One region of the Cohaesibacter gelatinilyticus genome, then DNA from elsewhere that is predicted to be linked to it. Evidence: riboswitches for the same ligand, from Rfam matches in the RefSeq annotation. Region 1 holds a riboswitch; each other region holds the start of a gene.
What was found. A riboswitch is a leader RNA that binds a small molecule or an ion and turns the genes downstream of it on or off. The one in region 1 is predicted to bind cobalamin.

Region 1 (4,154 bases):
AAACTATCCATCATGGCCACGCGCTTGATGGTGGGGCCGACTGGTAGCCTGGCTTGGCTCATCAGGGCAAAAGACAGCACCAAAGCTGCTAGAAGTAGAGGGATACTGGTAAGCTGAACGAGTGTGATAGCATAGGCGCTAAGAGCCACAATCCGCACACGCGGATCCAACCGACGGATCCACATATGGTCAGTTGGTAACTCATGCCCTGTTATGTCATAGGCGCGGCCAGCTTGCTCCAGTATATCACTCATCAAGCGGCCTCACTTTTGTTAGAAGAGCTGCCATTTGTCTTCATCTTTTGAGCTTCCCGTCTGGCTACCACATAAAAGCCAATGCCGAATAGGCCTATGATGTACCCAATCCCACCCAAAATGGTCTGAAGATCATTCTTTTCCTTGTAAGCCGCAATTTCTTTACGAAGCGGCTTGGTTTCCAATCGCACGGCCATGCGCAATTCGGACTTCAAAGCAGCCACCTCAGTTTTCACTGCAGTATTGATCATCTGCATCATTGCATCATTTGCAATGACCTGACTGCTGGAGCTGATTGAAGAGCCTGTATCACCAACAGGTTTGACCATGGATGCTTGAGTTGCTGAAGGTTTCGCTGCGTCTTCAATTTGAGGAAGCTCGTCTTCAGCCATGCGATAGACAGCGACATGCCCTTGGCCCAGATCCGCTCTGAAGGTCAAGGGAATAAGGCTGGTCGGTGTGAAGCGAAAAATGCCTTCTTCATCTGTCTTGGTCTCGCCGAGTTTGTTGCCATCATCATCCAAGACTTCGACCACAACATCCTTGGCCATGTCGCCATTGGAAAAGCCAATCTCGCCTTCAACAGCGTTTCCTTCGGCGTAAGCCGAGGCAATCACTTTATGGGCAAATGCGGGCATGGAACTGATGGAAATAGACAGCGCCAAAGCAAGGCCGAAAATTATTTTGGAGAGAAGTCTCATGACCGTTCCTCCGTATCAACTTGTCTCATATTGAGTTGGCTCATCACCTGAAAGAGCTCCGGCTTGACCGTATAAATCAGATAGACAGCGGCTGCGCTCAGCAATCCTTCAATGACCATCACGGGAATATGTGCCAGGAACACAAGCTTTACGGCAGGGATGAGGGATTCTTCTGACAGCGCCAACGAGATGCCAACGAATAATGTTGTCAGAGAGATGGCCAACGCTCCAGCCAATCCGCCAAAGATTGCTGCCATGACTGCTGAACTGGCTCCAATCACGAATGGACGGAATAGCAACCCGACAATAACGGCAGGTCCGGCGATATTGACTGCATTTACACCCAATACGGTGATGCCACCAAAAGCAAAGAAGATTGCTTGCAATAATAGACCGACAAACAGCGCAGGAAATGCCGCCCACCCCAAAATCAGTCCGGCGAGACCATTCATGATCAGATGAACGCTGGATGGCCCAATAGGAACATGGATCAGGGATGCAACAAAGAAAGTCGCGCTTAAAACACCAGCAGCAGGGATTAGATCCATGTCCAGTTTGCGCAATCCAAGTCCGAGGCCTGCAACAGTGAGGACACCGCCAGCAATGACGACATCATTGGTCAAAGCTGCATCTATGATATGCACGGGCTGTCCTCTCCGGTATCTGGTTGCGGGTACGAGGGGTGGCGAACCACCCCTCAAGCGAATTATTTGACGTCATAAGCGCGAACCCAAATGACGGCATCTTGGGAAAGCTCTTTGCCTTCATGTTCTTTTTTCGGACCAGAGCCAAGGGCTGCAAAGCCCCAGAATCCTGCCTTTGGAATGCCGAAAGAGAAATAGCCATTCTCATCGGACAGAGCAACAACAGCGCCGCCTGGCATAGGGCTGGCCTTTGGGTCTTTGGGGCTGTTGGTTTCCATATTTGGCTCTGCAGCCATATATTCGATCTCTATCTCAGCGCCGGCAACAGGCTTGCCCTCAGCGAGAACGCGACCGGTAAAGGTGGAGCCTGCCAGAATATTGGTTGGTTTGTTCAGCGGTACAATTTCGGTAGCGAGACCAAGTGGTTCTTCCCAACCGGTTGGAATACCACCTTTGTTCAGGAAACTCTTTGTCAGCTGCTGAATATAGATGTCCTCACTCCCCTCGTAATAAGGAGTAGGTTCAACCACTATGATATAATCACCGTTGCGTTTGATCTTTGCCGTGGCATCAAAGGCCTTGGCTTCATTGCTTGCGCCCTTGAATGTGATCGGCTTCAGGCTGTCCATCAGATCGATCTTCTTGCCTTTATGCATCATGTAAACGGCTTCCGGCTTTGCCAGATCCATCACATGACCATTTTCAAACGGATGCCAGAAGATCAGTTTGAGCGGAACATCGCCTGCGCGCTCCAGATTCACCTCTGGGGTATAGGCCAGAACAAAATGGGCAGAAGAAGAAGAGATTGAGAGAGCGAGGGCGGCAGTTGCCAGACCCAGTTTTTTCAAAAATGTCATTTTGCCTCCAACGAACGAAGTCGCATTATTTGGAGACGCGAAAGGCTTTGAACGATTGGAGAGGAGAGGGATGGAGGGTGGCTTTTGACTTTACCAATTTCCATCTTTGTCTCGTCACCTAACGCACACCCCGGCGTCTTGATAGAGAGAGTGCTGTCTTGCAACAGCCGCACCAAAGATGGCAGGTCTCCTGGCTCGCGGGTCTTGGCGCGGGATGCACCTTCCCAGCCTTAAATCAGGCCAGTGGCATTCGCATCCTTTGCTCACCGCTTACAGTTGCGGGGGCAGCCATGGATTCGGTCCCTTCTGGGTACGCCTCACCATGTTCCCTTTTCATCACCTCACCACTCTCGGGGGAGGCAAACCATCTGTGTCACAGTTAAAAGCTGATCCCTTCATTGTCAACCAGATAAATGGTTGCAGGTAATGAAGGAAAAAGTTTGCAATCTTTTCATATGAAAAGACTTTTTTAAGTTAAAATTCAATGCCTTCCTGAGCTTTTACGCCTGAGCGGAACGGGTGCTTGATCAGTGTCATGTCGGTGACCAGATCTGCAATTTCAATCAGCTCATCTTTGGCGTTTCGGCCGGTGATGACAACATGGGTGTCTTCGGGTTTTTCGTTCTGCAGGAAAGAGGTCACTTCATCGATTGGCAAATAATCATAGCGCAGAACGATATTCAGCTCGTCCATCAGAACGAAGCGAATTTCGGGATCAAGGATAGCCTTCTTGGCTTCTGCCCAGGCTGCTTCTGCATTCTCGATATCTTTCTGCCTATCTTGTGTTTCCCAGGTGAAACCTTCGCCCATGGCCTTGATGGTCACCAGCTCAGGGAATTTCTCCAGAACGGCCTTTTCGCCACTATTCCAAGCACCCTTGACGAACTGGATGACGGCAATCTTGTTGCCATGGCCAATCTGGCGGAAGGCCATTCCGAAGGCGGCGGTAGATTTGCCTTTGCCCTTGCCGGTATGAACAATCACCAAGCCTTTTTCGATGGTTTTGGTGGCCAGGATCTTATCTCGAGCTGCTTTCTTCTTTTTCATTTTTTCTGCGTGACGAGCATCTTGTTCTTCCGGGGTCATGTCTTTTGTCATGATGCGACATCCTCCTGTTTGTTTTGGTTGCTGGCAGTCTGCAGCATAAAGGCAGCGCTGTTGGAACGTGGGGTCCAAAGACCGCGATCAATGGCTTCCAGAAAACGATCAATCATATCATCATAAGCTGGCCGATTCTTTTCCATCAGGAAATCCCTAACGGTCTCATCATCAATATAGGCGGAATAAAGTTGATCGAAATGATGGTCTCCAACAGCGTTTGTTGTGGCGGCAAAGGCAAACAGATAATCGAGCGTCGCTGCCATCTCAAATGCGCCTTTATAGCCGTGCCGCATCACTCCATTTATCCACTTGGGATTGGCTGCGCGACCGCGAACCACGCGCGCAATCTCTTCATCTAAGGTGCGAATGACCGGTCGCTCGACACGAGAATGGTCATTGTGATAGATTTTGGGAGCAGACCCTTTCAAGGCTTCCACGCTGGCGGAAAGCCCACCTTCAAACTGATAATAGTCATCAGAATCGAGAAGGTCGTGCTCACGGTTGTCCTGGTTCTGAACCACCGCATCGACTTGGCCGAGGCGGGCTTTTAGCTGTTCGGCGGCTTTGTTGCCATATTCGCCAGCCCCATAAGCAAAA
Region 2 (4,154 bases), on a different contig from region 1:
CTGGCAGGCCAAGGGAGCCGAGAAGTTCAGACTGTTCTTCCTTGCTCATATCGCCACGATTGGCACAACGCACCGCCTGCTTCCATTGCACGGTCAGACGCTTGAGTGGATCAAGACCGGCTTGCGGATTTTGCGGCACGAAGGCAAAGCCCCGATCAGCCGAACGAACCGAGCGATCATTGACAAGTTGGATCATTTGATCAGCAAAGATCATCTGCCCGCTCGTTGGTTTGGCTGGCTTATAAAGCCCCATGATGCAACGAAGAAGGCATGACTTCCCTGCCCCTGATCCCCCGACGATGGCAACACATTCGCCATGCTGCACATCCAGCGAGATGTCTGATAGGACAATCTGTCCGCCAATATTGGCGGACAGATTGCTTACGCTCAGAAGACTTGAGTTAGTCTTTGACAAGATCCAGCTCCGGAGATGCGAGATAGGTCTCGGCTGGATGAATGCGATAACCTTTCACCTTGCCGTTGCCGACAGAAACCTGGGTTTTGTGGAACAGTGGAATGATCGGCAGATCATCATTGATGATGGCCTGAGCCTCATCATAATAAGGCTTGGCTTTCACCGGATCGAACTCGGCCCGAGCCTTTGCCAGCAATTCATCCATCTTGGCGTTGGAATAGCCGGAATAGTTATAGCCAGCACCGGTCTGAACCAGAGTGCTTGGGAAATAATCTGGATGGCCCTGAGGCGCGGTACCCCAAGCCTGAAGGTTCATCTGGATCTCGCCAGCTTTCAGTGCATCATTATTGGCACCGAATTCGCCGATGGCGATTTCAACGTTGAGGCCCAACTGTGACAGCATATGCTGGCTGATTTCCAGGGTTGGACGCAAGGCTGCGCGGCCTTCGTAGGTGCGCATCTTGATGGTGATATCCTTGCCATCCAGCTCACGAATGCCATTACCATCACTGTCCTTGATGCCAGCGTCATCCAGAAGCTTTTTCGCTTTCGCAACATCATAAGGCAGTTTGACATCGCCATTAACCCAAGACTTCATATTGGCCGGGAAAATGGAATTGGAGGCACTGCCACCGACGCCAGCAAGGGCAGCTTCGGCAATCACGTTACGATCCAAACCAAGAGAAATGGCCTGACGTAGAGCCTTGTTTGATAACACACCGTCGGCAACCCGTGGCATGAAGAAGAAGAGGCGCAGGGTCTCGCCGGAGAATCTCTGACCCTCATCCTTTTTCGTCAGCTCGGCAAATTCCGGCTCGGAATAGTTGGTCACCAGATCGATATCACCCGCTTTCAAGGCTAGCGCAGCGACGGAAGCGTCGCTGATCTTGTCCAGCTTGATGCCATCCAGCTTCGGCTTGCCACCCCAATAGTCAGCAAAGGCACGGGTCACATATTGCTTGTTGGCCTCGGCTGAGACAAAGACAAAAGGACCCGTACCAATGATTGGCATGTCCTTGGTGCCTTCTTTCAAAACCGCCGCAGATGGCTCTGTCAGGGACCAAAGGAAAGCAGCATTTGGCTTCTCGGTCACGAAATGCACGGTCTTGTCATCGATAACCTTGATTTCCTTGATGCCAAGCAACTTCCAAAGACGCGCGTTATGAGCGGAATGATCCTTTTCATTGAGCTTGTCGAAGGATGCCTTCACATCCTTGGCAGTCATGACGCTACCGTCATGGAATTTCACATTGTCACGCAGCACCACTTTCCATTCGGTAGGCGAAACATTTTCATAAGACTGCGCCAGACGTGGATATTGCTGCATGTCATAAGACAGGCCAATCAGGGTTTCAGACACACCAGCCCGGTTGCTCAGCCAACCGTTCTGGCGCGCACGTGGATCTGGAACCGAACTGGTAGGGCCAAAGGGGTAGCCAATGCGCAGGATTTTCTCGCCCGCTTGGGCAGCATCCGTCAGCAAAGTGGAAGAGGCAGTGAGTGAGAGGAAACCACAAGTGGCAAGCGCAAGAAGCGAGCGGCCGGAAACGATGTGTTTCAACGCATTACTCCGTAAATTGGTTGGAAGAAGACGAAAATTAGAAACGTTACGTTATAACATAACAAATATGAGGAGCCAGTACTTCTTTTCCTTTTCCCGGTTCAATGCCAGCAAACAAGGAAAGGCATACAGGATCTGATGCAGCCACGCACAGCCAAAGGCAAGACATGACGGAAGAACAACCTCTGTTAAATCAGAGATTTAAACCTCAGATCGACAGCCATGAAGCCGGGAAAAGATCTTTTGAGAAGGCAAACAAAACCACAAGCGACACGCTCGCATCCCTTTGTTTGCAAAAGGGGATAAACCATCAAATTGCTCCTTCTACGGACAACCCCGTCCGATAGTATCTGGGCCCTCGATGGCAGGTCTCCTGACTTGCGGATTAATGCATCCTCACCTTCCCAAGCTAGAAGCTCAGTGGTCCTTGGAGGATACCTGAACGCACACTCAAAATGTGTAGACCAAACACATTTTGAGTGTGCGTTCTTGCCGCTTACAGTTGCGGGGGCAGTCACGGAATTGGCGCCTAATGGCTACACCGCACCGTGTTCCCTTTTCATGCTGATTGTCCGATAGACGTTCAGCAACCATCAAGGCGATGATGGCTCCATCATCACGGGAAATCAATGGTCATTTTCGCTTATGGTCAGATTGCCACAAAACCGAAGGCTCCGCACGCCCGCTTGTTCCACCGCAAGCATGCAGAGCTTGTTCATTTCAGATCTAGATTTGGATATTTGCAATCAGTCAGATTTTCTCTCTGACTTATGGGGTATCGCACGCAAAGTTGCTGCGCCCAGCGCAGACTTCAGCACACCGCCCACAAGGAAAGGTGTGACACCAACAGCCATGGCCTTTTCAACACCAATGGAAAGCGAAAGCCAAAACGCACCCAAAGTCAGACACAGCACCGTACCGATAAGCATGGCAATGAAGGCCAAAATCACATTCCGACCATTCCAGCCACGCTGAACAAGCCAGCCAACAAGCATTCCGCAGATAGGAAATGCAAAAAGATATCCTGCAGTTGGTCCGGCGAAATGGGCAAGACTCCCCGCACCTCCAGCCAAGACAGGCAACCCGGCTGCGCCTTCCATGAGCCAGGCAATAATGGTAATGCCTCCCATACGCCAACCATAGAGTGCACCGACAAGCATCACCCCATAGGTTTGCATGGTCATTGGGACAGGATACATGGGAACTTCGATCCGGGACATCAGTGCCAAAAACATGGTTCCAAAGACAACTGCTGCTATCTTCCAAAGAAGAGAACGATTTTCGAGATTGAGAGGGCTGAGGACAGATCCAGCCGCGCTGAGATTTGCGTCAATCATTGGCTTTTCCTTAAATTATAGATAAAATTTACCTCTATCGATAATTATCCTCTACAAATTCGACCATATTGCAAGGGATTATGAGCCAATTTTCAAAATTATCTCTAATTATTCAAATTTATTGCGCAAATTATCTATATATCTATAAATTCAGTTTAATTTTATCTATAATTTTGACCTTCAGATCTTTATTCTATGCCCTGGATATCGCACATGTCTGGCCAACAATTGTACTGCATGATCAATATCGCGATTGCGCAGGGCATTCAGGATGGCATGATGTTCCCTATTGGTTGGCATGCCCCATTCCGTGCGCCAGCCTGCAAACAAAAACCGGGCACTCGTCAAATACAGATCATCGATAGTCTGTAATAGCCTCGGCATGCCACATGGCTTCAGAAGGACACGATGAAACCGCCGGTTTGCTTCTTCCCAACTCTGGACATCTCTGGCATTATCCCCGTCCAATATGGCTTTTTCCGCAGCATCTATAATGGCTTGAGTGAAGTGAGGAGCAGCATGACGCAAGGCCAGAGCTTCAAGCGATGCCCGCATCTCGGCCACCTCACGCACATCGTCAGCGGTAAAACCCGAAACCCTCACCCCACGACGGGGCTCACTTTTTGCCAAACCCCGTTGCTCGAGCCGTCTGAAGGCCTCTCGCACAGGCACATGGCTTGCACCAAATTCTTCAGCAATGTGATCTTGCAGGAGTTTGGTACCAGGTTCAATTTTGCCTGATATGATCCGGCTGGCCAGTTCACGGCAAATTTTGTCGGCGAGGGGTTCTGATTTGGTGGTCATGATATTTTATAGATAATATGGATTCTGACTGATGTCG
Region 3 (4,154 bases), on a different contig from region 1:
CAATAGATGCGGATCGGCCAGCGGGTTGCGGGTCACGGCCTGCAAACAGGCACCGACCATCGCAAGTCCGGCCCCGACCATGGCGGCTAGAAGCGCCCGTGGGAAACGAATATCCCAGACAATGGCCTCTCGCCCTTTGGACCAGAATGGCTCAACCAGCTCGGGGAAGGCGCGACCGGCAAGTATGCTCCATACCGTACCAGTGGGGATTGACACGGCCCCGACGCTGATTGAGACCGAAACCGAGGCAATCAACAGCAAACCACCCAGCAACAGGGACAATTTCAGCCGGGACTGGTAAGTCGATTTATGGTGCGGAAAACCCCTCTCAACTGCCTCGGTCATTCCTTAAGCTCCCCGGAAAGCCTTGGCCAATTTCTTGATGGCCTTGATGTTGCGAGGGCCGGGCGTTGCTTCCACATAATCCAGAACAACAAAGCGATCATTCTTCACCGCATCGAGATTGGCAAAGGCAGGATTGTTCATCATATAGGCGCGCTTTTCTTCGGCGGTGACCTTGCCGTAATTGACGATGACGATCATTTCCGGGTTGGCCTCGACAACCTTTTCCCAGCCGACCTTGGTCCAGCTCTTCTCCACATCATCCATGACATTGCGGCCACCTGCGGCCTCGATCATGGCTGTCGGCATGGCGTATTTGCCTGCAGTGAATGGCGTATCTTCACCACTGTCATAGACAAAGACACGCAATGGGGTGTCAGCGGTTTTCAGCTTGGATTTGAACTCGTCCAATTCAGCCTTGTAGCCATCAACCAGTTTCTGCGCCTTGTCTTCGACATCAAAGATACGGCCCAAATTCAGCAGATCATTATACATATCCTGCATGGAAACCTTGGCTTTCTCGCCAATATGGATGCAGCTTTCGGTCAACTCGTAAACCTTGATGCCAAATGGCTCCAGGGTTTCTGGCGTCACTTCACCGCCAACCTTCATGCCGTAATTCCAGCCAGCAAAATAGAAGTCGGCATCGGCACCGATCAGCACTTCCTTGGTTGGATATTTTGGGGACAGCTCAGGTAGTTCCTTGATGCCTTCACGCATTTCTTCATCCAGTGTTTTCCAGCCGGAAATACCGGTGAAACCAGCCATGCGGTCGCGCAGGCCAAGCACCAGCATCATCTCGGTCAGATTGACATCGTTGGAAATGGCGCGCTGTGGCGGAGTATCAAAGCTCACAGAGCGATCACAGGACTGAACCTTGGTCTCGGCCATGGCCGCACCGGACAGAAGGGTGAGCGCAAGCGCAGTTGTAGCAAGAAGTTTCATGGGGTGTTCCTTTTATAACGTGTTCCCGAAAAGTTGAAGCACTTTTCGGACAAGAATTCGTTTCAAAACAAAGTCTTAATTCGCTCCATACGATCTCCGAGATCGCAAGAAGCGAATTAAGAAGGCAGATGAAAAGTGAAATGAGAACGGTCACTGACGCTCAGATGCTCAAGGCGCGCCGAGACCGAGAAAGAAGAGGAGACATGCTGTTCTGACAGCACCTCAAACGGGTCGCCATAGGCCAGCATTTGCCCGTCCTTCAGCAACAGGACGCTATCGCACACCTCAGCTGCCATATTCAGATCATGCAAACTGGTGACGATGGTCAGATCCAGCTCCCGGATCAGCGAGACAATTTCCAGCTGATGGCGGATATCCAGATGGTTGGTTGGCTCATCCAGTATGAGAAGCTGTGGCCGTTGGGCCAGAGCCCGCGCCACCATCACTCGTTGCCGCTCACCACCAGAAAGCGAGCCGAACAAACGATCCTGAAACCCTTGCAAACCCATCTGCTGCAATGAACCATCAATGATGTCACTGTCCCGCGCACCGGACGAGGCAAAGCCACGCTGATGCGGCGTGCGGCCAAGGGCAACAATCTCACGCACGGTCAGCGCAAAGTCTGTTGGCTGTTCCTGCAACACAGCTGCCACCCGGCGGGCCGCCTGCCTTGGCCGCAGCGACCAAAGATCCTCGCCACCGACATAGATATTGCCGGACAGCGGACGATTATAGCGATAGAGCAAACGCAAAAGGGTGGATTTGCCCGCGCCATTGGCCCCGATAATGCCAAGGGTCTTGCCTGCATCCAACGAGAAAGAAAGCGGATGCAGCACATAGGGAGCGCGTGAGCCGGGAGCCCAGCTCACATTCTCCACCACCAGATCAGAGGAACTCATGCAGCCAATACTCTATTCAGCACATCCTGGGTTTCCAGAGCCAGCATGAAGGCAGGCACTTCCACCGGCCGGGGGGGGCCTTTGGCACTGTTCGGCGAGCCCAGAATTTGCCGGGCCAGACCAAGCAATTCATCCAGATCCTGATCCATGTCGACATCGCCAAAGACAAAGGTCTCGTCCTTGCTGCAATGCCAGCCAATCGTGCAGGGCTGATCGCTGCATCTGATTTCAGCAAAGCCCGAAGTCGAAAAATCATCACCGACAATGGCATGAGCCTTGCCGACCGACTGCGCCAATGTCAGCGCAAAAACATAGCTGGCCTCGCATACCTTACCGGTATGTCGACAGGGAATGGAAGATGAGAATGGGTAAGAAATATGCCGGTCCATAACGCCCTCCGCGCAAATGCGGGGGCGGAAGCAAGACCGATCATGTCAAAGGCACATATATGGGCCAGATTTGGCATCTTCAGGCTCCTTTCCGAGGCACCCCGCCCGGGTTGAGTGAACAAGAAGATGGCAGGTCTCCTGACTTGCGGGTCAACGCTCAACCAGCCTTCCCGGATCTTCACTGACGATTGGGTCAGCATCCAGTGGTCTTCTGGTCTTGCTCTCCGCCTACAGTTGCGGGGGCAGTCACGGAATTGGCGTCTACAGCGCGTCCCCGAAAAGTTGCAGTACTTTTCGGACAAGGCCTCGCGATAGAATAAAATTCAAAGCATTTCTTATGATTCAGCAATCGTCAAAAGTGCTTTGGATCTACACCGCACCGTGTTCCCTTTTCATCCAGAGGCCCGCTTGGCCTCTTAGAACCATCGCCATGAATAATGAGCAGCAAGTTCAGAAATAGCAAGCCCCTCATTTGGCATGAGATGTGGACAGAAGATTTCTCAGAATAAAAGCAATGACATAACAGACAATCCACCAATGATTGAGATCAAGGCAGGTACGGAGAGCAAACCAGCCCACCAAGTGGCAAGACATTTGGCTTTCCTCTATAGTCAAATGAAGCAAAAACAGATCGGGATATATCATGTTGAGGTTCTTTTTATACTTTCTGAGCTTCGTATTTCTCTTCGGGCCCGTCATAATCTGGGCGCTCCTCTCGTCCATGAGCTGTGCCTATGTCACCAGTGCGCAGTCTTGCAGCATCCGCTGGAGCAGCTTTCTGGACCCTGAATTCTATACGCTTTCAATCTGGCCCTGGCTGATCGGTGCCCTTTGCCTCTATTTCGCGATGCGCAAACCCCAAACAGATCCGGCAATAAAAAATCACATGGAATGAATTCGATTGCCCGACTCAAATGTTCTTGTTATGTTTCTCTTAACCGGGGAGAATATTGCAAATGACAAGCGAGCAATTTCAAACACATGTGAAAGAGCAAATCGCCCTTCTGAATGAGGGCAAACCCTTGGAGGCCTTTGATCGATATTTTGCATCAGACGGCATCATGTTTGCCAATGGTCTGGTCTTCGCCACAGGGGCAAAGGCCTGCCGCGAAAAACAGGAACCCTATATCGCATCAGCGCGCTCCATTGACGGAAGGATTCTTGATCTGGTGATCTCGCCGGAGAAAAGCGTCTGTGCCTTTCGCAATCGAACATCCTTCACCACTCATGAGGGCAAGACATTTCGGATCGATGGCGTATGTTGGCAGCGCTGGCAGGATGACAAGATCATCGAAGAGCATTATTTCGAAGGAGAGGAGATGCACAAGATGATCCATAGGGGCATCCTGAAATCACCGCAGAATTTTGTCTGAAACCAGCCCTCCCGCCTGAACGACACAGAGAGCTTTCCTTCCCGGCACTCAAAACCAAAACAGATCAAACTTTGCAAGCAAGGCCGCATCATCACTGCCTTGGGCTTCCCTTACCCTCATGCTGTCAGTCCCCAAAGCAGAGAAAGTTTCTGAAAAGGCTTTTCTGTATGTCATAAATTTGACAAAAAATTTCTGTTTTACAGAAA

Region 2: another riboswitch for cobalamin. It lies ahead of CRO57_RS21845 (ABC transporter substrate-binding protein); the one in region 1 lies ahead of CRO57_RS05010 (DUF4198 domain-containing protein).
Region 3: another riboswitch for cobalamin. It lies ahead of CRO57_RS21525 (hypothetical protein); the one in region 1 lies ahead of CRO57_RS05010 (DUF4198 domain-containing protein).

Annotation. Positions count from the first base shown of each region.
Region 1 is NZ_OBEL01000001.1:1,121,451-1,125,604, forward strand. It holds gene cbiQ (cobalt ECF transporter T component CbiQ) at 1-254, opposite strand, end outside; gene CRO57_RS05000 (cobalt ABC transporter permease) at 254-955, opposite strand; gene cbiM (cobalt transporter CbiM) at 952-1,599, opposite strand; gene CRO57_RS05010 (DUF4198 domain-containing protein) at 1,662-2,456, opposite strand; cobalamin riboswitch at 2,620-2,840, opposite strand; gene cobO (cob(I)yrinic acid a,c-diamide adenosyltransferase) at 2,931-3,554, opposite strand; gene cobN (cobaltochelatase subunit CobN) at 3,551-4,154, opposite strand, start outside.
Region 2 is NZ_OBEL01000007.1:169,141-173,294, forward strand. It holds gene CRO57_RS21840 (ATP-binding cassette domain-containing protein) at 1-415, opposite strand, end outside; gene CRO57_RS21845 (ABC transporter substrate-binding protein) at 402-1,976, opposite strand; cobalamin riboswitch at 2,323-2,586, opposite strand; gene CRO57_RS21855 (biotin transporter BioY) at 2,723-3,313, opposite strand; gene CRO57_RS21860 (GntR family transcriptional regulator) at 3,494-4,117, opposite strand.
Region 3 is NZ_OBEL01000007.1:95,290-99,443, forward strand. It holds gene CRO57_RS21510 (FecCD family ABC transporter permease) at 1-345, opposite strand, end outside; gene CRO57_RS21515 (ABC transporter substrate-binding protein) at 349-1,287, opposite strand; gene CRO57_RS21520 (ABC transporter ATP-binding protein) at 1,404-2,186, opposite strand; gene CRO57_RS21525 (hypothetical protein) at 2,183-2,575, opposite strand; cobalamin riboswitch at 2,687-3,017, opposite strand; gene CRO57_RS21535 (nuclear transport factor 2 family protein) at 3,532-3,948, shown strand.